3 regions of the Kitasatospora sp. NPDC051705 genome follow, and region 3 is predicted to be linked to each of the others. Evidence: riboswitches for the same ligand, from Rfam matches in the RefSeq annotation. Region 3 holds a riboswitch; each other region holds the start of a gene.

Region 1 (8,168 bases), on a different contig from region 3:
CTCGTTGACGGTGCCGTCACCGCCGAGCGCGACCACCAGGTCGACCGTGCCGTCCTCCGTCGCCTCGCGGGCCAGGTCGCGCGCGTGGCCCCGGTACTGCGTCTCCGCGACCTCCAGCTTGAGGTCGCTGCGCAGCGCGTGGATCAGCACGTCCCTGGTCCGGCCACTGGTGGTGGTGGCCTTGTGGTTCACGACCAGGAGAGCGCGCATGGGGAAAGCCTACGGGTCGGTACGGGCCGACCGGCGGCTACCCTGCTGGAGTGACCGCAGAATCCTCCGCACCCGTACCCTCGGCGGGCCCGGCCCGCCCCGCGCCGCTGACCGTGGGCGCCGCCATCACCGCCCTGGAGGGCGCCGCGCTGGCCGTCGTCGGCGTCTGGGACATGGTCTCGGCGCTGTCCGGGCAGTCCAAGCAGCTGGCCCTGAACGAGTTCGGCGGCCTGGTCATCGTGCTGCTCGGGGTGCTGCCGATACTGGCCGCCCGGGCGCTGCTCAAGGAGCGCCGCTGGGGCCGCAGCCCCGCGGTGCTGACCAACTCGATCTGCCTGCCGGTCGGCTACTACATGCTGCAGAGCGGTGGCGCGATGATCGCCGTCGGCGTGCTGGTGGGTCTGCTCGGTCTGGTCGGCATCGGCTCGCTGCTGAACCCGAAGGCGACGGCGGCCCTGTACGCGCCGCACGAGGGCTGAGCGTCAGGGCCGTCACGGCCGTCACGGCCGTCGGGGGGTCGGCCGCCGTCTCCGGCGGCCGACCGTCCTACTCCTCCACGAGGAGCTTCTCCCGCAGCTGCGCCAGGGTCCGGGCCAGCAGCCGGGACACGTGCATCTGGGAGATCCCCACCTCGGCGGCGATCTGCGACTGCGTCATGTTCCGGAAGAACCGCAGCACCAGGATCTTCTGCTCCCGGGGCGGCAGTTGGGCCAGCAGCGGCTTGAGCGACTCGCGGTACTCGACGCCCTCCAGGGCCTCGTCGGTGGCGCCCAGGGTGTCCGCCACGGCCGGCGACTCGTCGTCGCTGTCCGGGACGTCCAGGGACAGCGTGGAGTACGCGTTGGCGGACTCCAGACCCTCCAGGACGTCCTCCTCGGAGATGCCCAGGTGCTCGGCGAGCTCGTGCACCGTGGGGGAGCGGCCGTGCCGCTGGGAGAGCTCGCTGGTCGCCGTGGTGAGCGACAGCCGCAGCTCCTGCAGCCGGCGCGGCACCCGGACCGCCCAGCCCTTGTCGCGGAAGTGCCGCTTGATCTCGCCGACGATGGTCGGCGTCGCGTAGGTGGAGAACTCGACCCCGCGCTCGTGGTCGAAGCGGTCCACCGACTTGATCAGGCCGATGGTGGCGACCTGGGTGAGGTCGTCCAGCGGCTCGCCCCGGTTGCGGAACCGCCGGGCCAGGTGCTCGACCAGCGGGATGTGCATCCGCACCAGCTGGTTGCGCAGCTCGACGCGCTCCGGGGAGCCCTCGGGCAGCGCCGACAGCCGGACGAACAGCGCGCGGGCCGCCTCCCGGTCCGGCGCGCCCGTGCGGTGCGGGCCCTGGGTGGGCACCGCGCCCCGCAGGTCCCCCGCCTCGTCCGCCGGCTCGGGCGGGGTCGGCGAGGCGGGCGTCGGATCAGACGTCGGCTCGGTCGGGTGGCTCATCCGGTGGGCGTCCTTCGGGTGCGCATCGTCGTTGGCGGCGAGGCCGGGAACGCTCGCCTGGGTCGGTACGGCAGGGCCCGCCGTCGCGAGGCCGGTACGGTCCAGATCACTCACGGCCATTCCCCCGTTCCGTTCCGGGAGCACCGGGGCCCGTTGGCCCCGGCATCTTCTCGTTGGTCGTACCGCTGGGGGGCGGTACCGGGCGCCGCCCGCCCGGCCCCGGATCGGGGGCGGACGGACGGCCCTTCGCGCGGTGCTGCTCGACGCCCGTCTAGTGGGCGGCGGGGCCGCCGCGCTTCTTGTGCAGGCTGATCGACACGGTCTTGTCCTCGGCGACCGAGGAGTCCACCTCGCCGGCCAGTGCGGAGAGCACCGTCCAGGCGAAGGTGTCGCGTTCGGGCGCCTTGCCGTCCGTGGTCGGGGCGGCGACCGTCACCTTCAGCGAGTCGCCGACCAGCCGGAACTCGCAGGACAGGACGGAACCGGGCACCGCCTGCTGGAGCAGGATGGCGCAGGCCTCGTCGACCGCGATCCGAAGGTCCTCGATCTCGTCGAGGGTGAAGTCGAGCCGCGCCGCCAGGCCGGCCGTCGCTGTTCGCAGGACCGAGAGGTAGGCCCCTGCCGCGGGCAGCCGGACCTCCACGAAGTCCTGCACTCCGGGCTCGCCGTCGATCTGGGACACCCTCACCTCCTGGGTGACGCGCTGTGCTTCCGGGCCGGTGGCCGCGGCACTGTCTGTTGCTTGGCTCAACTGCTTCGCCCCAACTGTCCAGAGGGGTGGTGCGGTACGTACCGGTCATACCCCTCGCAGGGCGGCCGGACGCCGCGTATCCGCCTGAGACCTTACCGCTTTCCGCACGCCGTCCGGGGCTCGGGAGTCACTCATGGTAAGCCATCGCGACGCAGGGTGGCAGGGGTTCGGGCGGACCGTTCAGCGGCTCCCGGCGGCGGTGAGCGCCTCGCCGGTGAGCCGGAAGATGCTCCAGTCGTCCATCGGGACGGCGCCGAGCGACTTGTAGAAGTTGATCGAGGGCTCGTTCCAGTCGAGGACCGACCACTCCATCCGCGCGTAGCCGCGCTCGACGGCGATCCGCGCCAGCTCCAGCAGCAGGGCCTTGCCGTGGCCGCCGCCGCGGGCCTCCGGGCGGACGTAGAGGTCCTCCAGGTAGATCCCGTGGGTGCCGCGCCAGGTCGAGAAGTTGAGGAACCAGACGGCGAAGCCGACCGGCTCGCCGGTGGCCTCGTCCTCGGCGACCAGGCCGAAGAGCGCGGGACTGGCACCGAACAGAGCGTCGTGCAGCTGCTCCTCGGTGGCCACCGCCGCGTGCGGTTCCTTCTCGTACTCGGCGAGTTCGCGGACCATGGCGTGGATGACGGGGACGTCGGTGGCGACGGCGGTGCGGATCATGCCGACGAGCCTACTGGGCGGGCCCGGTCTCGTCCCAGGCCTGGATCGAGGTCTGGTCGACGATCCTGCCGTCCCGCAGGTCGGCCATGGAGGTCATCAGCACCCGCACGCCGTCGGGGTAGCGGCAGGACTCCATGAAGGCGACGTGCTCGCCCTGGACCACCACCTGTTCGAGGGTGTGGGTGGGCTCGCGGCTGTAGACCTCGTTCAGCATGGCGGCGATCTCGTCCCGCCCGTGCATCACCAGGGGGTGGCTGGGCTGGGTCTTGCGGTCGACCACGCGCAGTTCCGCGTCGTCCGCGTACAGGGCCAGCAGGGCCGCGGGGTCGCTGCGCTCGATGCCCTCGCGCAGCGCACGGGTGTCGAAGGCGGACGGCGCCGCCGTGGTGGTCATGATCTCGCTCCTCCGGTCGGGTCCGTCGGCTCGCACCTCCGAGCGTACGCCCGGCGGGCCGGGCCGGCGGGCCCGCCGGGGGAGCGGGATCCGGGCCGCCGGTCAGCGGGCGGGGACGGTGCGCAGGTAGGCGGCCAGTGCGGTGATCGCGGCCGGGTTGCGCGGGCTCTCCACCAGGTCGACGTAGTCCAGGACGAAGATCCGGTCGTTCCGGACCGCCGAGACGCCGGCGAGCGGCGGGAAGGACTTCAGGAAGGCGCGCTTGGCCTCGGCGCCGGTCTCCCCGTAGTTGTTGATCACGATCACCTCGGGATCGCGCTCGACGACGCTCTCCCATCCGACGGTGGTCCAGCTGTCGGCGAGGTCGCCCGTCACGTTGGTCCCGCCGGCCCTGGCGATGATCTCCTGGGGCGCGGCGAACCTCCCGGCGGTGTACGGCTTGTCCTTCCCGCTGTCGTACAGGAAGACGGACGGCCGGTGCGCGGGCTCAGGCACGGCGGCCACCTGCGCCCGGAAGTCGGCGATCAGCCGGTCGGCGCGGTCCCGGACGTCGAAGACCTCGCCCAGGTTGGCCAGGTCGGTGTAGAGCGCGTCCAGCGGGGACATCACCCCGCGCTCGGGGCCCCGGCCGCTGCGGCAGGACTCGCTGAGCACGTACGAGCCGATGCCGAGGTCCTTCAGCGCCTGCGGGGTGAAGCCGCTCCCCTCGTCGAAGCCGTAGTGCCAGCCCGCGAAGACCAGGTCGGCCCGGGCGTCCAGCACGATCTCCTTGGTGATCTCCTTCCTGGAGAGCCACGCGGTCCGCTGGTAGCCGTCCTTCCAGGCGACCTGGTCGACCCGGCCCTTGTCGTCGGGCATCACGTAGCCGGCCATCCGGTCGGCGAGGCCGAGGGCGAGCATCAGCTCGGTGATGCCGACGTCGTTGGTGACCGCCCGGGCGGGCTTGCGGTCGAAGGTGAGCGCGGTGCCGCAGTTCTGCACGGTCACCGGGTAGTGGGCGGAGCCGGCGGCGGCGTCGCCGGGGGCGATCTCCGCGCCGCAGGCGGTGAGTCCGAGGGCGAGCAGGGCGGCGGAGGCAACGGCCTTGGTGCGCAAGCGGGTTCCTAGCGGGTGGGGTGGACACGGTCGAAGAGCAGCTGGAGGGCGCCGGTCACCGGGTGCCGGACGGGGGTGGCCCGGACGCCGAACACCTCGGCCAGCAGGTCGGGCCGGAGCACCTCGGCGGGCGGCCCGGAGGCGACGATCCGGCCGGCCCGCAGCACGTACAGCAGGTCGCAGTGGCCGGCCGCCAGGTTGAGGTCGTGCAGGGCGGTGAGCACCGTCGGCCCGGCCTCCCGGACCAGCGCCAGCACGTCCAACTGGTGGGCGATGTCCAGGTGGTTGGTGGGTTCGTCGAGCACCAGCAGCCGCGGGTCCTGGACCAGCGCGCGGGCGATCAGCACCCGCTGCTTCTCGCCGCCGGACAGGCTCGGGAAGCCCCGTCCGGCCAGGTGCTCGGCGCCGACCCGGCGCAGCGCCCGCGCGCAGCGCGCGCGGTCGTCCGGGCCCGGCCCGCCCAGCCCGCTCCGGTGCGGCAGCCGGCCCATCGCGACCACCTCGGCGACGGTGAAGTCGAACTCGGCGGAGTGCTCCTGCGGCAGCGCGGCCACCCGCCGGGCGGCCTCGCGGGCGGGGAGCGCGTGCAGCTCGGCGCCGTCCAGCAGGACGGCCCCGGCGGCGGGCCGCAGCGCCCGGTAGACGCAGCGCAGCAGGGTCGACTTGCCGCTGCCGTTCGGCCCCACCAGACCGACCACCTGCCCGGCGGCGGCCTTCAGCACGACGTCGTGGACCAGCCGGGCACCGGCCAGGTCGACCGAGACCCGGTCGAGGGAGAGGTCCATCAGCGCCCCCCGAGGGCGTGGCCGCGGCGGCGCATCAGGAACAGGAAGCAGGGCACGCCGAGCACCGCGGTGCCGACCCCGACGGGCAGTTCGGCGGGCGCCAGCAGGGTCCGCGAGACGATGTCCACCCAGACCAGCAGTAGCGCACCCGCCACCGGCGCGACCAGCAGCACCCGGCGGTGGCCGGCCCCGACCAGCATCCGGGCCAGGTGCGGGACCATCAGCCCGACGAAGCCGATCGCCCCGCTGACCGCGACCACCGTGCCGGTGACGGCGGCGGTCACCACGAACAGCTCGCGGCGCAGCCGGTCCGGGTCCACGCCGAGCGAGGCGGCCGTCTCGTCACCCATGGCGAGCGCGTCCAGCCGGCCCGCGGAGCAGTGCAGGTGGACCAGGCCGGCGAGCACGGTGGCGGCGACGATCGGGACGGATCCCCAGGTGGCGCCGCCGAGGTTGCCGAGCAGCCACATCATGGCGTCCCGGGCGGCCTCGCCGCGGGCGGCGGCGAAGACCATCAGCGCGGTGGCGGCGGAGAAGCCGTAGGAGAGCGCGGTGCCGGTGAGCACCAGGCGCAGCGGGGTGAGTCCGTGGGCGGTCCGGGCGGCCAGGTAGACCAGCACCATGGCGAGCAGCGCGGTGCCGAAGGCGGAGGCCGAGATCGCCCACACCCCGAGCGAGGCGAAGGCGCCCAGCAGCAGGACGGCGTTGGCGCCGACGGCCGCGCCGGAGGAGATCCCGAGCACGAACGGATCGGCCAGCGCGTTGCGCACCAGAGCCTGCACGGCGACCCCGGTGGCGGCGAGCCCGGCGCCGACCACCGCGGCCAGCACGGTGCGCGGCAGCCGGATCTCCCAGACGATGGCGTACGCGGCGGCCTCGTCGGCCTCCAGTCGACCGCCCGTCAGCCCGGCGGCGAGCAGCCGCAGCACCCGGGCAGGGCCGAGGCCGGCGGCGCCCAGCGCGACCCCGCAGACCAGCGAGAGCAGCAGGGCGACGGCCAGGCCGAGGGCGAGGGGCGGGGCGGGTATCCGCCGGGCGGGCGGCGCGGCCGCGGCGCCGCTCACGTGCCGGCCCCGCCGGGCCGCACACGGGCGTGGGCCCGCGCGCACCTGTTGACGGTCCGTTCGCTGCGCTCGTTCACCGGGGTTGTGCGCCTTGCCTCGGGCCGCGGGCGCGCGGGGGCGGGCGCCGGGCGGGCGCGGGCCCGTGCGGCGCCGTCCCCTCGCAGTCCACGGCGAGTTGTCGGGAGGTCAGCGGCCGGGGGCGATCGGGCTGGCGCGGCCGTGCGGGCCGCGCTCACCGTTGCGGGTCAGCGCCGGACTCACACCGGACTTCCCCCTCGGACGCCCTGGCAGCATAACAGCCACTCAGGCTAGGCAACCCTTACCGGGGTGGGTCCCGGCCGGGTCGGCCGTGGACGCACGACCGCCCCCGTCCGGCGGTGCGGACGGGGGCGGTCGGGTGGCGACGCGTCAGGCTCAGGCCTGCTTGGTCTCCCAGAAGATCTTGTCGACCTCGGCGATCAGGTCCAGCAGGGCCTGGCCGGTGGCCGGGTCGGTGGACGCCTTGGCGGCCGAGGCGGCCTTCAGGGTGTCGTTGATCAGCGCGTGCAGCTGCGGGTACTTCTCGAAGTGCGGGGCCTTGAAGTAGTCGCTCCACAGCACCGAGATGTGGTGCTTGACGGCCTCGGCGCGCTGCTCCTTGATGATGACGGCGCGGGCGCGGAAGTGCGGGTCCTCGTTGGCCTGGTACTTCTCCTGGGTGGCCTTGACCGACTCGGCCTCGATCCGGGCCTGCGCCGGGTCGTACACGCCGCAGGGCAGGTCGCAGTGGGCGTGGGCGGTGGCGCGCGGTGCAAACAGACGAGAGAACATGGGAGTCCTTCCTTAGATCGTCTTCCCGCGCCCGAGATTACCCTTCCGCCCTGCGGGTTTCGCGATCGGGCGGTGGGCCTAGGGCAAAAGGCGGACCCGGAACCGGGGTAATCCGGACATCGAACGGGGTGACGATCCGTGCGGCAGACTGGGACCGTTCGGTCGGGAGGAGGAGTCGTGGCGCGGAGCGCGGAAGCCGGGGGCGGCGCCCGGGGCGGCGGCGCGCTGCCGTTCGGGCTGGTCGACGTGGCCGGGCCCTCGATGGTCCCGACCCTGCGCGAGGGCGACCAGCTGCTGGTGCGCTACGGCGCGCCGATCCGCCCGGGCGCGGTGGTGCTCTTCCGGCACCCCTTCCAGCAGGACCTGCTGGTGGTCAAGCGGGCCGCCGAGCGCCGCCCGGCGGGCTGGTGGCTGCTGTCCGACAACCGGCCGGTGGACAGCGACAGCCGCAGCTACGGCCCGGTGCCGGACGAGCTGGTGCTCGGCCGGGTGCTGCTGCGGTTGCGCCCGCGCCCGGCCTGGCTGGCGCCCGGCCGCCGGCTGGAGCGGCTGCTGCTCGGCGGCCGGCTGGCCGCCGTCCCGGGCCTGGCCCGCCGGCTGGGCCTCTGGGTGGAGGACGTCCACCCGCCGCAGCCGCGCTAGGGGGTGTTGCCCGGCGCCGCGGCCTCCGCCTCCTGGCGCTTGCGGGCCCGGTAGGCGGCGACGTTGGCGCGGGTCGCGCAGCGGTCCGAGCAGTAGCGGCGGGAGCGGTTGGTCGAGGTGTCCAGGTAGGCGTTGCGGCAGGGGGCGGCCTGGCAGATGCCGAGCCGGTCGGCGCCCAGCTCGGTCAGGTGCACGGCCAGGCCCATGCAGGCGACGGCGCTGAAGTGCGCGGTGGCGGTCGGCGAGTTGTCGGCGAGGTGCAGGTGCCAGCGGGGCCGGCCGGCGTCGTCCAGGTAGTCGTGCCCGGAGACCAGCGGGCTGACGGGGTACTCCAT
Region 2 (8,168 bases), on a different contig from region 3:
CGAGCAGCCCGGCCAGGGTGCGGGCGAGGCCGAGGCGGACGGGGCCGGACTCGCAGTCCAGCACGACGCTGGCGGTGCGCTGGGCGGCGAGGAGCCCGGCGGCACGCCGGGAGTCGGCGAGCGCGTCGCGTCCGCCGGTGGCGCGGCCGTCGGTCACCAGGACCAGCAGCGGCCGGCGGTCGGGGTCGCGGAGCCGTTCCACCCGCAGCACCTCGTGCGCGCGCAGCAGCCCGGCGGCCAGCGGGGTCCGGCCGCCGGTGGGCAGCGACTCCAGCCGGGCCGCGCCGACCTCCACGGACGAGGTGGGCGGCAGGGCCAGCTCGGCGCCGGTGCCGCGGAAGGTGATCATGCCGATCTTGTCGCGGCGCTGGTAGGCGTCCATCAGCAGGGACAGCACGGCGCCCTTGACGGCGGTCATCCGCTGCCGGGCCGCCATCGAGCCGGAGGCGTCCACGACGAACAGCACCAGGTTGGACTCGCGGCCGCGGCGCACCTGCTCCCGGAAGTCGTCCTTGTGCAGCACCAGGGCGCGGCCGTCGCGCCCGCGGGCGACCTGGTGCGGCGCGGCGGCCTGCAGGGTGGCGGTGAGGTGCAGCCGGCTGAGGGTGCCCTGCGGCCGGCGGGCGCGCACGGTGTGGCCGGCGCTGGTCTCGGCGGGGGAGCGGCGGCCCTGGGCGCCGCGGCCGGTGCCCTGGACGGTGAACAGCCGGGTCCGGTACGGGTCGCCGGCCGCGACCGGCGCCGACTCCCGGGCGGGGGCGGGGTGCTGGGCCGGGACGGGCTGCGGCTCGGGTGCTCCGGCCTCCGCCGGGGCGTCCGCGGGGGCGGGCTCCGGGGCGGAGGTCTCCGGGGCCGCGTCGCCGGTCGGCTCGGGTGCGCCGCCGCCGTCGGGGCCGCCGTCGCCCGGGCCGCCGTCACCGCCGCCGTCCGGGCCGTCCCCGTCCGGGTCGCCGCCGTCGGGGCCGTCGCCCTCCGGCTCGGGCTCGGGCTCGGTCTCCGGCTGGGCGTGCTCCTCCAGCGTCCGTTCCAGCTGCTCCTCGTCCAGCCCCGGGGCGTCGAAGGGGTTGCGGCGGCGCCGGTGCGGCAGGGCCAGCCGGGCGGCCTTGCGGACGTCCTCCTCCAGCACCTCCGTGCGTCCGTCCCAGGCGGCGAGCGCGACGGCGGTGCGGGCCATCACGATGTCGGCGCGCAGCCCGTCCACCTCGAACGCGGCGCACACCGCGGTGATCTGCCGCAGTGCGGTGTCGGTCAGCTCGACCTCCGGGAGCAGCTCCCGGGCGGCGGTGATGCGCCCGGCGAGCGCCCGCTCGTCCTCGGCGAACCGCGCGGCGAAGCCGGCCGGGTCCGCGTCGTAGGCGAGCCGGCGGCGGACCACCTCGGCCCGCTCGGCGGGCTCCCGGGTGGCGGCGATCTCGACGGTGAGGCCGAAGCGGTCGAGCAGCTGCGGCCGCAGCTCGCCCTCCTCCGGGTTCATCGTGCCGACCAGCAGGAAGCGGGCCGCGTGCCGCACCGACACGCCCTCGCGCTCGACGTAGGAGCGGCCCATCGCGGCGGCGTCCAGCAGCAGGTCCACCACGTGGTCCTGCAGCAGGTTGACCTCGTCGATGTAGAGCACGCCGCGGTGCGCCTTGGCGAGCAGCCCCGGCTCGTACGCCTTGACGCCCTCGGCCAGCGCCCGCTCGAGGTCGAGCGAGCCGACGATCCGGTCCTCGGCCACGCCGACCGGCAACTCGACCAGCTGGGACGGGCGTTCGTGGCTGCCGGCGGCCGGGTGCGGGCCGTCCGGGCACTGCGGGTCCGGCCCGGCCGGGTCGCAGGCGAAGCGGCAGCCGTCGACGGCGGCGATGGACGGCAGCAGGCCGGCCAGGGCGCGCACCATCGTCGACTTCGCGGTGCCCTTCTCGCCGCGCACGAGCACGCCGCCCACGGCCGGGGAGACCGCGTTGAGCAGCAGCCCGAGCCGCAGGTCGGCCATGCCGACGATCGCGGTGAACGGATAGCGGACGTCACTCATGCATACTCCCCAGGTGCCCCGGGCGCCAGGAACGGCAGCGATCCGGCCGCCGGCACCCCGCCCTCGATCAGCTTCCAGAGCGCGTCGGTGTCCGCGTGCTCCTCGATCAGGTCGCCCAGCCGGTCCAGCCGGGCCTCGCGCGCCTCGGCGAAGGACGTGTCCGGCGCGGGCACGAACGCGCGGCCCGCCGATCCGGCGACCTCGCGCAGGAGTTCGCGGCGGAACCCGTCGTTCTCCAGCGCGCCGTGCCAGGTGGTGCCCCAGACCTGGCCGACCCGGCAGCCGTCCAGGAAGGGCTCGCCGCCCTCCACCTCGACCACCCCGTGGTGGATCTCGTAGCCCTCGACCCGGTGCCCGTACGCCTCGCCGACCGGCCGGCCGAGCACCTTCTCGGCGCCGAACCGCACGCGCGTCGGCAGCAGTCCGAGACCGGCGACCTCGCCGGCCCCGGACTCCACCTCGTCGACGATCGAGCCCGCCAGCATCTGGTAGCCGCCGCAGACCCCGAGCACCGGCAGCCCGGCCGCCGCGCGGGCCTTCAGCGCCGGTTCCAGGCCGCGCTCGCGCAGCCAGGCCAGGTCGGCGACGGTGGCCCGGGTGCCGGGCAGCACCACCAGGTCGGCGTCGGCCAGCTCCTCCGGCCGGGTCGCCCAGCGCACCAGCACGCCCGGCTCCTGCGCGAGCGCGTCCACGTCGGTGAAGTTGGAGAGCCGGGGGAAGCGCACCACGGCCACCCGCAGCACGTCCGCGCCGAGCGGGCCGCGGCCGTCCACCCGGTCCACCACGGTCGACAGGTCCAGCGAGTCCTCGGCGTCCAGCCACAGGCCCGGCAGCATCGGCAGGGTGCCCAGCACCGGGCGGCCGGTCAGCCCGTGGAGCATCTCCAGCCCGGGGGCGAGCAGCCGGGCGTCGCCGCGGAACTTGTTGACGAACCAGCCGGCCACGTGCCGCTGGTCCTCCGCGGACAGCAACGCCAGCGTCCCGTACATGGCCGCGAAGACGCCGCCGCGGTCGATGTCGCCGACCACCACCACGGGCAGTCCGGCCGCGGTGGCCAGGCCCATGTTGGCGATGTCCCGGTCGCGCAGGTTGATCTCGGCGGGCGAGCCGGCGCCCTCGCAGACCACCACGTCGTAGCGGCGGCGCAGGTCCGCCAGGCACTCCAGGGCCCGCTCCAGCAGGACGGGCTTGCGCTCGCGGTAGTCCAGCGCACCGACCTCGGCGACCGGCCGGCCGAGCAGCACGACCTGGCTGCGGCCGTCGGCGCCGGGCTTGAGCAGCACCGGGTTCATGGCCGCCTCCGGCTCCACCCGGGCGGCCTGCGCCTGCATCGCCTGGGCCCGGCCGATCTCGGCGCCGTCGGCGGTGACGAAGGAGTTCAGCGACATGTTCTGCGCCTTGAACGGCGCCACCGCGACCCCGCGGCGGGCCAGCCAGCGGCAGATGCCCGCCGTCACCACGCTCTTGCCCGCGTCCGAGGTCGTCCCTGCGACCAGCAGCGCGTTGCTCATGCCCGTCCCTTTCCGCTTCTGCTTCCGCGGCCGGCCAGCAGTCGCAGTGCGACGTGCCCCGCCACGGTCGTACCCAGGGCCAGCGCGCCCACCCTCCGGGAGAGCACGCAGGCCCGCTCGATGTCGTCCACCGTGACCGGCCGCAGTTCGGCGCCCAGGACGGGTCGGTGCTCGACCCGCTCGCCGTACTGCAGGGTGCCGCCCAGCCGGACGCCGACCGCGCCCGCGAAGGCGGACTCGGCCTGGCCGGCGTTCGGGCTCGGGTGCGCCGAGCCGTCCCGGCGCCAGACCCGCCAGGCGGTGCGCGGCTGCGGCGCGGCGGCGACGGTCAGCAGGGCGGTCAGCCGGGCGCCCGGCCAGCCCGCCACGTCGTCCAGCCGGGCCGAGGCCCAGCCGAACCGGGCGTGGCGCGGCGAGCGGTGGCCGACCATGGCGTCCAGGGTGTTCACCGCGCGGAACGCCAGCAGCCCCGGCGTGCCCGCCAGCGCGCCCCAGACGAGCGCGTTGACGACGGCGTCGGCGGTGTTCTCGGCCACCGACTCGACCACCGCGCGGGCGATCTGCTGCTCGTCCAGCGCGCTCGGGTCGCGGCCGCACAGGTGCGGCAGCCGGGCCCGGGCCGCCGTCAGGTCGCCCGCGGCCAGCGAGCGGCCGATGGTGCGGGCCTCCCGGGTCAGCGAGGTGCCGCCGAGCACCGTCCAGGTCGCGGCGGCGGCCAGGGCCGCGCGGCCGAGCGGGCGCCGGCCCGCGGTGCGGTCCAGGGCCACCGCGGCGGCGGCCACGGTGCCCGCGCACAGGGCCGTGTAGCCGGCGCCGGTCGCCCGGTCGTCCCGCCAGAGCCGGCGCTCGAGCCTGGCCGCGGCGGAGCCGAAGACGGCCACCGGGTGGCCGCGGCGGGGGTCGGCGTAGCGGGCGTCGGCGGCGTAGCCCGCGAGGGCGCCCAGCGCGAACGCCGCCGCGCGGGTCAGCGGGCGCACGTCGGGTGCGGCGGGTTCGCGGGGGCGGCGGCCGGGTGCGGCGGGACCGGGGGGTGCGGCGGAAGGCAGCGTCGGGTCCGGCGGGGCGGGGCAGCCTGCATCGCGTGCGTGTCCTCACTCAGGGTCCGCGCCCTGGCTCGACGTAGCGGGGGCGAGAGTCTCCTGGCTTCCGGGTCGGACGCACCCCCGGGCCTTCCAGCGGCTTCTGACGGCGCGCCGTGGCAACCTGCCGAGCGTGCTCCCCGGTGACAGTGGCGGGACCGCGCCGGACTCGCACCGGCTTCCTCTGCATGCCTCCGTTTGGCCCCCGGATCCCATCACGCGGCCGAACCGGGAGTCAACCGAGGTCACGGAGGGGTTGGTCACACGGGACCGGGGGCCGCGGGGCGGCCGCGGGCTCCCGGCCGGGCGGCGGCGACGGGCGGCGGGGCCCGCGTCGGCACCTCCGTCGGTACCTCCGATCCGCCCGCCCGCAGGGGCATGACACCCTGTGCGATCGTCCAGCGGTCCGTAGGGACCTCCAGGGCCGCTTCGTGTGTTCGGCGGCTGGGGCCCGCCGCCACCCGCACCTACCGTTCGTTCCCATGCGACGCAGACAGCCCCCCGCCCTGCCCCCGGTGCCGTTCTCGCCGGGCGCCGCCCGAGCCCACCGGGCCGGCCTCGGCCTGACCCCCGACCAGGTCGTCGGCGGGATGGCCGCGCACGGCGTCCGCCTGCTGCCCACCCACGTCCTCGCCTGGGAGAGCGGCGAGCTGCGGCCGACCGAGGAGGAGTTCATCGCGCTGGCCCGCGCGCTCTGGTGCCCCGCCGTCCAGTTGATGGGCACCCGCCCCACCCGGCTGCGGGACTTCCGGGTCGCCCGCGAACTCCACCAGGACGCCGCCGCCCGCCGGATCGGGGTCGCCCTGCGCCGCTACCAGGACGCCGAGCTGACCGGCCGGTGGGACGGCGACGAGGCCCAGACCCACGCGCTCGCCCAGGTGCTCGGCCTGCGGCTGCGCGAGCTCGTCGACGTCACCGGCCGCCGCGAGGAGCTCGACCGGTGCCTGCGCCAGTGCGTGGACGGCCGGTGGCAGGCCCACGTCCGGGCCGTCGCCCGGATCGTGCCGGTCCACGAGGACGACCTGGCGGCCGTGCTGACGGCCCTCCAGCAGGAGAACCAGGTCTCCTCCCACTGGGGCAGCGGCAGCTGGGGCTCCCCGGCCGCCGCGGTGCCGGACCCGGTCCGCGAGCAGCCGTTGGCGGAGCGCTTCTGGGAGTTGCTCGGGCGGCGCCGGACCGACATCCCGGTCTGACGCCGCGGCCCGCCCCCGCCCGCCCCCGCCTGCCCGCGCCGAACCGCCGCCCGTACCCCTCCAGCCCGCCCGCCTCCCGCCCGCCGCCCGCACCCCCGCCGGCCGCCCCGTCGTGCCCCGGACGGCCCAGCCCGGTGGCCGCCCGGCCGCCCTCCCGGTGAACTGGTGCTCGAACACCGTCCGGTCCAAGACCGTCCGACCGTCAGAGCGGGGAGCGATATGCGTTGGGGAACCGCGGCCGTCGTGGCCGCCGCCGCCGTCGGTGCCGGGGCCGCCGTCCTGGTCATCGGCCGCCGGGCCTCCGAACGGACGGTCCGCCCGGCCGCCGCCGTCGAGGGCTCCGGCCCCGTCCTGGTGCAGAGCCTGGCGGCCGGCCGGATCACCTTCACCCGGCGCCCCGCGAGCCTGCGCCCGGGCCGCTGGGCGGTCGAGTGGGACGACCACGGCCACGCCGTCGTCGAGGACGTCCTGCACAGCGACGAGCAGGGCGTGACCCGCAAGCTCCTGCGCGCCGACCGCGGCACCCTCACACCCGGCACCGAGGTCCGCTTCACCCCGCGCGTCCACCTCGGCGACCCGACCGCGGCGCTCGGCCTCCCGTACCGCGAGACCGCCGCGGACGGCGAGCTCGGCGCGCTGCCGGTCTGGTTCCTCGACGGCAAGCGCGGCACCTGGGTGATCCTGGTGCACGGCCCCGGCGGCGACCGGCAGCAGACCCTCCCGGTGCTCCCCGTCCTGGACCGGCTCTCGCTGCCCGCCCTGGCGGTCACCTACCGGGGTGACGAGGGCGCCCCGGCCTCGCCGGACGGGCTCAGCCACTTCGGCGAGACGGAGTGGCGCGACGTCGAGTCGGCGATGCGCCTGGCGCTGGACAACGGGGCCGGCCGGGTCATCCTGTACGGCTGGTCGGTGGGCGCCACCATGGTCCTGCAGGCGGCGGCCCGCTCCTCCTGGGCGCACGCGATCAGCGGGATCGTGCTCGACTCGCCCGTCCTGGACCTGCCCGCCACCGCCCGCCGCCGCGCCGCGCGGGCCGGGTACACCGGCCCCGCCGCCGAGCTCGGCGCGCTGGCCGCGGAGGGCCGCACGGGGGTCGACCTCGCCGACTTCACCCGGATCGCCGAGGGTGCCGACCTACGGGTGCCCACCCTCCTGATGCACAGCCCGGACGACCAGCTCGCCCCCTTCCGCAGCGCGGAGCGCCTCGCCGGGCTCCGCCAGGACGTGGTCAGCCTGCAAACCTTCCCGGGGGCCGACCACGCCGCGCTCTGGAACTCGGCCCCCACCCACTACACCGAACTCCTGCGCCGCTGGCTCACCCCCCTGCTCTGATCCGTCCGGGCGGCGACCGCCCCCCGCGGCCGCCCGCGGGAGGCGCGGCCGGTGCGGAAACGCCGGCGCGCAAAGGCGGCTGCGGAAAGGCGGGGTGGAGAGGCGGGGTGGACGCGGCCGGCGGCACCCCGGGGCCGGTGTCGTTCGAACGGCCGACTTCCGACGGCACCCGCTCCCCGCCGGCCCTCGTCGGCCGTGTGCGGAAAGTCGGCCGGGCCGACTTTCCACGCCATTCCCGGTGGTCGCGCCGGGCCGTTCCGGCGGCTCCGGAATTCCTCGCGGCGGCCGGTTCCGGACGGGTGCGGAATGCCGTTTCAGCCGGATTTCCGCACCGTCACCCGCATGATCGGCAAACGCCGTCAATCGTCCCCGAAGATCCTCGCCGCGGCCCGTGCCGGGGTGGCCGACGGGCACGGAAAGTGACCGGACGGACGGGGAGCGCGACCGGCGCCGAGGCCCTCCCGCCGGGCTGGCATGGCCCCGCCACACGTTTCCGGCCAGGCGGTTTGCCTCTGTTGCCCGATCTTGTGGAGGTGCTGTGGACGACAGCCCGTCCGTACGGCCAACCGGATGTGACAGAAGGCCGGTACAAGGGGAAGACTGCTCGACGTGACGTCTCGGAATCCGCGCGACCGTGATGCCCCGCTCCCGCCGACGATCGGTACCGGTGCGACGGTGACCCGTCTCCCCGGTACGGCCCACCGGCCCGCCGGTGGCAGGCCGGGCGGGGCCGGGGTACCCCGCCGACGAGGTCCGGCTCCTGCGCCCGGTCGCGGCCGGGTCCCGGTGCCCGAGGGCTTCCCGGCGCCGGCCGAGCTGGCGCCGCTGGCCCGCCGGATGCTGGTGGACGCCGTCCGGATCGCCCGCTGGGCGGGCGATCTGGAGGAGGTCGACAAGCGCGGCGAGCTGCTGCCGGACGACGCCCGCGCGGCCGGCCGGGCGCTGGCCATGACGGTCGGCGCCGCCACCAAGGCGTGGGGTCAGGCCCTGCTGGTCGGCCTGGTCGAGGCCCGCGACGGCGGTGCCGGGCCGGGCTGGC
Region 3 (5,261 bases):
GCGCGTTGATCTTGCAGACGAAGCCGGGGAACCGCGGGTGGAAGGCGTACGTGAATCCGGCGCCGGTCAGCGCGGCGAGCCCGGTGGCCGGATCGCCGGGTGCGCAGCCGGTCTCGACGCCGCCGCCGACGGCGGTGAAGTCGACCACGACGGTGACGCCGGTGGTGCCGCTGCAGGCGGCCGCGTGGGCCGCGGGGGCCTGGACGGCGGAGGCGCCGAGCAGGCCGGCGGTGAGGGCCGCGGCCGCGGCGATCGAGCCGAGCGCGCGGCGGGCCGGTCTGGCCGGGGTGAGGGTGTCGGTCATCGGAACTCTCCTCGTGGGCTCAGGGGTTCGGTGGCTCAGGAGTTCGGTGGCTCAGCGGGCGGCGGGCGCCGGGCAGGCCAGGGTCGGGGCGGCCGGACGCGCGCCGGCGGCGGAGAGGGTGGCCAGCGGGGTGCCGGCGAGGCCGAGCGCGGCCTGCGCGGTGGCCCGGGCGCCGTTGGCCGGGTCGAATCCGGTCGCGTCGTAGGCGACGGCGCCGCGGACCGCCGGGTCGGCGGAGCAGCCCTGCTGGAACTTCACCAGCCGGCTCCAGCCCTTGAGGCCGGCGCCGAGGCGTCCGCCGGCCAGCAGCGCCTGGGTGGCCAGGCCCGTGGTGTTGGCGTTGGAGGCGGTCGCCCCGGCGGCCGCGAAGCCGCCGTCGGCGTTCTGGTGGGCGGTGAGCCAGCCGAGGCCGGCGTTCGCCTTGGCGGTGCGGCCGGTGGCGGCGAGGGCCTGGGCGGCCAGCGCGGTGGCGTCCGGGTCGCTGGTGCAGGTGGTCTGGCCGAAGGAGACCGGGTAACCGCCGTCCGCGCACTGGCTGTTCGCCAGGAAGTCGACGGCCGCGGCGGGGGCGCCGCCGGGGGTGCGGTGCAGGGCGATCAGGGCGAGCGACTGGCCGAAGGCGTTGCTGTAGTCGCCCCACTGGGAGCGGTCGGAGAAGCGGCCCTCGGCGGTCTGCAGGGAGCGCAGCCGGGCCGGCAGGTCGACGCCTCCGAAGGCGGTCGGGTTCGCGCCGCGGACCTCGGCGGCGAGCAGCAGCTTGGCGGTGGCACCGGCGTAGGCCTCGGTGGTGCCGTCGCCGAGGTAGCCGCCGAGGATCTCGGGCTTGGCCAGCCAGGCGGTGGCCCGGGCGGCGGCCTCGTCGGAGCCGTGGGAGGCGGCGAAGGCCAGCACGGCGTCGACGGTCAGGCCCTGGTCGGGGTAGGCGGTGCCGTTGAACACGGACTCGAAGTGGTCGCCGTCGACGAGCTGGCGGGCCAGCCAGCCGCCCGCGGCGGCGTCGGGGCGGATCGTCGGGGCCGCGGTCGCGGCGGGTGCGGCGGCGGGCGCGGCCTGGGCGGCGGTGGCCGCCGGGAGCGCGGTGGCGAGGGCGAGGGCGGGTATCGCGAGCAGACCGAGAGTGCGGCGGAGGGCGGGCATGGCTGCCTTTCCGGGCCTGGACGCAGGGGCCCGGAGGGCGCCGGCGGCACGCCGGGCAGCCCTCGGAGCTCCGGCCCGCAGACCACGACGGGAGGAGGGGGTGACACACCTCCGCCGCCGGGTACTCGGGCTCGCCGCCGACGGGACGTCGGCGGCCTACCGTTGCGGGTCAGCGCCGGATTCGAACCGGACTTCCCCCGTCGGCGGAGTCACAACATGACGGCCCATCATGGCGAAGACGCGAAGATCCGGTCAAGGGACGGTGCGCCACGTCACGGTTCCGGCACCGGAACACGGCACCGCGGGCCGCGCGCAAGGTGCCGGAACCGTACGGGTCAGCGGTGGCGGAACTCCGGCAGGCGCTTCTCGGCGAAGGCGGCCATGCCCTCCTTCTGGTCGGCCGTCGCGAACGTCGCGTGGAACAGCCGCCGTTCGAAGCGCACGCCCTCGGCCAGGGTGGTCTCGAAGGCGCGGTTGACGCTCTCCTTGAGCATCGCCACCGCCGGGGCGGACATCGCCGCGACGGCCTCGGCGGTGGCCAGCGCCTCGGTCAGCAGCTGGTCCGCGGGGACGATCCGGGAGACCAGGCCGGCCCGCTCGGCCTCCTCGGCGCCCATCATCCGGCCGGTCAGGCACAGCTCCATCGCCTTGGCCTTGCCGACGGCCCGGGTGAGCCGCTGCGAGCCGCCTATGCCCGGGATCACCCCGAGCTTGATCTCCGGCTGCCCGAACTTCGCGGTGTCGGCCGCCAGCAGGACGTCGCAGAGCATCGCCAGCTCGCAGCCGCCGCCCAGCGCGTACCCGGCGACGGCCGCGACGACGGGCTTGCGCAGGGCTCCGAAGCGGTCCCACGCGGCGAACCAGTCGCCGAGGTAGGCGTCCACGAAGTCCAGGGACTGCATCTCCTTGATGTCGGCGCCGGCCGCGAAGGCCTTCTCCGAGCCGGTGACCACCAGCGCGCCGACCTCCCGGTCGCGGTCGAACTCCTCCGCGGCCGCCACGACTTCGTTCATCAGCGTGGTGTTGAGGGCGTTCAGCGCCTTGGGGCGGTCGAGCGTGATCACGCCCACCCGGCCCCTGCGCTCGACCAGGATCGTCTCGAACGTCATGCGTCGTCCTTCCTGAGGGTCGTGATGATGGCCGAGAAGTCCAGCCCGGCGCCCACCTCCTCGGCGAACGCCGCGTACAACTCGGCTGCCCTGCCGCCCAGTTCGGCGGGGACGTCGGAGGATGTCGCCGCCGCGGCCGCGAGTCCGAGGTCCTTGGCCATCAGGGCGGCGGCGAAGCCTCCGGCGTACCCGCGGTTGGCCGGGCTGGCCGGGACGGGCCCGGGGACGGGGCAGTTGCTGGTCAGTGCCCAGCACTGCCCGGAGGCGGCGGAGGCCACGTCGAACAGGGCCTGGTGGCTGAGCCCGAGGCTCTCCCCGAGCACGAAGGCCTCGCTGACCGCGATCATCGAGATGCCGAGGATCATGTTGTTGCAGATCTTCGCGGCCTGCCCCGCCCCGGACGTCCCGCAGTGCACGACCCGGCGGCCCATGGCGGCGAGCACCGGCTCGGCCTCGGCGAAGTCGGGCCCGTCCGCGCCGACCATGAAGGTCAGGCTCGCGGCCTCGGCGCCGGGCACGCCGCCGGAGACCGGCGCGTCGACGGCCCGGTGCCCCGCGACCCGGGCGAGGTCGGCGGCGACCCGGGCGTCCCCGACCGCGATGGTGGAGCAGTCGACGAACAGCGCTCCCGCTGCCGCCTCCGTCAACTCGCCGTAGGAATCGAGGACATGGCGTCCGGTCGGCAGCATGGTGAGCACCACCTCGGCCTCGCCGACCGCTTCGGCGGCGGAAACCGCGATCTTCACTCCCCGGGCCGCAGCCCGTTCCCGGGCCTCCGCCGAGAGGTCGTAGCCGGTCACCCGGTGTCCGGCGGCGACGAGGTTGGCGGCCATCGGGCCGCCCATGTTGCCCAGTCCGACGAATCCGATGCGGTGGGTCACCAGCGCTCCAGGGGTGTGGTGGCGGCGAGGCCGAGTTCTCCGTCGCCGAGCGGGGCGAAGTAGCGGGCCACGGTGGCGGGTTCGACGGCTCCCAGGGAGGCCGGCGTCCAGCGCGGTGACCGGTCCTTGTCGATCACCTGGGCCCGGATCCCCTCGGCGAGGTCCGGAGTGGCGAGCGCCGCGCAGGAGGTCCGGTACTCCTGGTCGAGCACGGCCTCCAGCGGGCCCAGGGCGCGGGCCCGGCGCAGGGCCGCCAGGGTGGCCTTGACCACCGTCGGGGAGTTGGCGGCGATGCGCTCGGCGGCCTTCTCGGCCTCGGGTTCACCGCTGTCGCCCAGCCGCGCGAGGATCTCCTCGACGGTGCCCGCCGCGTAGCAGCTGTCGATCCACGCCCGCCGGCCGTCCAGCAGACCGGCCGGCGTGGGCTCGACATGCCGTTCCAGGGCCTCGTGGACGGGCAGTTCGGCGAGGTCGTCGAGCAGCACGGGCAGCCGCTCGGCGGGGACGTAGTGGTCGGCGAGCCCGCAGAGCAGCGCGTCGGCGGCACCGACGGAGCCCGCGGTGAGGGCGAGGTGGGTGCCCAGCTCGCCCGGCGCGAGGGCGAGCAGGTAGGTGCCGCCGACGTCGGGGACGACGCCGATGCCGGCCTCCGGCATGGCGACGCGCGTGTTCCCGGTGACGATCCGGACGCTCCCGTGGGCGGAGACGCCGACGCCGCGGCTTCCCTGACACCGCGGACCTGCCGTCGACCATATAGTCGGACGTCCTAGTAAGTCCAGGTCCCGTGACGAACCGTCACCGCGCCCTCCCCCGACCGGCGCAGGACGACGCGCAGCCCGCCCCCCGTGCGGGGAGCGGGCTGCGGGTCGGCGGCGCGGGCGCTACCGGGCGGCGACGGCCTGGGCCGGGGCCTTCACCGCGGCGGGCTCGGGCTCGAGCACGCGCTTGGCGAGCTCGCCGAAGACCAGCCCGAAGGAGGTCCACAGCACGAGCTGGATGGCGAGCGCCGCGAGGCGGAACTGCCAGAGCAGGGTGGCCGGGAACTCCTCGGGCACCTCGTTGATCACCGGCAGGAGGGCGTAGGCCAGGCCGACGGCGACGACGAAGCCGCCCCCGGCCGCGACCGCGGCGTACCAGTTGCCCAGGCGCGGGGCCAGGCGCTTGCCGATGATGACCGCCGCGACCGCGAGCAGGACGCTGAGCACCATCATCAGGAAGTACAGGACGGTGCGCTTGCCGATGGTGTCGGGGTTGCCGATGGACGGCGGGTTGGCCGGGTACTTGAGGAACGGCACCACGTACACGGTCACCAGCGCGGCGAGCGAGACGACCAGCGCCGTCGCCCGGGCGCCGAAGCGGCCGATCCGCCCGAGGGCGAAGCAGTACGCGAGGGCGGCGATGCCGCCCATGGCCACGGCGAACAGCAGGATGCCGGTGGCCAGACCCGCCGTGGACTGCAGGGAGCGGCTGACCACCTCCATGCCGTGCTCGGCGGAGTGCGCCTCCTCGAACTCGATGGCGGCGTCCACCTTGGACTCACCGAGCAGGTAGGCGGTGACGAGCGCGAGAACGCCGGCCGCGAGGCCGGCGATCATCCCGCGCACGAGCAGGGTTCTGACGGTTGCGGAGTTCACTGTGCGGTCTTCCCCGTCCTCAGTGGCAGGGGAAGCCGAGCAGGTGACGACCGTCGTGCACCCATTCGTGGACGTCCTCGCCGGAGATCAGCGAGGTGGCACCCTGCTCGGCACCGACGAAGTAGATCGCCAGCAGCATCAGGACACCGAAGAAGACCGCCCAGGGCAGGACGGCCCGGACGGGAATGGTGGCGAG

What was found. A riboswitch is a leader RNA that binds a small molecule or an ion and turns the genes downstream of it on or off. The one in region 3 is predicted to bind cobalamin.
Region 1: it holds a riboswitch for cobalamin, as region 3 does, so the genes downstream of both, ACIA8Q_RS14020 (iron ABC transporter permease) here and ACIA8Q_RS00365 (peptidase) in region 3, are expected to answer to the same signal.
Region 2: it holds a riboswitch for cobalamin, as region 3 does, so the genes downstream of both, ACIA8Q_RS25880 (cobalamin biosynthesis protein) here and ACIA8Q_RS00365 (peptidase) in region 3, are expected to answer to the same signal.

Annotation. Positions count from the first base shown of each region.
Region 1 covers NZ_JBITCO010000008.1:254,696-262,863, forward strand. The annotation lists gene ACIA8Q_RS13980 (diacylglycerol kinase family protein) at 1-210, opposite strand, end outside; gene ACIA8Q_RS13985 (hypothetical protein) at 261-689, shown strand; gene ACIA8Q_RS13990 (RNA polymerase sigma factor SigF) at 757-1,749, opposite strand; gene ACIA8Q_RS13995 (anti-sigma regulatory factor) at 1,907-2,317, opposite strand; gene ACIA8Q_RS14000 (GNAT family N-acetyltransferase) at 2,567-3,043, opposite strand; gene ACIA8Q_RS14005 (nuclear transport factor 2 family protein) at 3,054-3,437, opposite strand; gene ACIA8Q_RS14010 (ABC transporter substrate-binding protein) at 3,540-4,532, opposite strand; gene ACIA8Q_RS14015 (ABC transporter ATP-binding protein) at 4,541-5,317, opposite strand; gene ACIA8Q_RS14020 (iron ABC transporter permease) at 5,317-6,381, opposite strand; cobalamin riboswitch at 6,558-6,697, opposite strand; gene sodN (superoxide dismutase, Ni) at 6,796-7,191, opposite strand; gene sodX (nickel-type superoxide dismutase maturation protease) at 7,453-7,833, shown strand; gene ACIA8Q_RS14035 (CGNR zinc finger domain-containing protein) at 7,830-8,168, opposite strand, start outside.
Region 2 covers NZ_JBITCO010000024.1:35,712-43,879, forward strand. The annotation lists gene ACIA8Q_RS25870 (putative cobaltochelatase) at 1-2,014, opposite strand, end outside; gene ACIA8Q_RS25875 (cobyric acid synthase) at 2,011-3,525, opposite strand; gene ACIA8Q_RS25880 (cobalamin biosynthesis protein) at 3,522-4,502, opposite strand; cobalamin riboswitch at 4,658-4,790, opposite strand; gene ACIA8Q_RS25885 (transcriptional regulator) at 5,087-5,797, shown strand; gene ACIA8Q_RS25890 (alpha/beta hydrolase family protein) at 6,017-7,129, shown strand; gene ACIA8Q_RS25895 (hypothetical protein) at 7,916-8,168, shown strand, end outside.
Region 3 covers NZ_JBITCO010000001.1:81,799-87,059, forward strand. The annotation lists gene ACIA8Q_RS00360 (flagellar hook-length control protein FliK) at 1-304, opposite strand, end outside; gene ACIA8Q_RS00365 (peptidase) at 356-1,441, opposite strand; cobalamin riboswitch at 1,540-1,680, opposite strand; gene ACIA8Q_RS00370 (enoyl-CoA hydratase) at 1,777-2,550, opposite strand; gene mmsB (3-hydroxyisobutyrate dehydrogenase) at 2,547-3,431, opposite strand; partial or broken gene ACIA8Q_RS00380 (enoyl-CoA hydratase/isomerase family protein) at 3,428-4,147, opposite strand; gene ACIA8Q_RS00385 (CbtA family protein) at 4,313-5,065, opposite strand; gene ACIA8Q_RS00390 (CbtB-domain containing protein) at 5,085-5,261, opposite strand, start outside.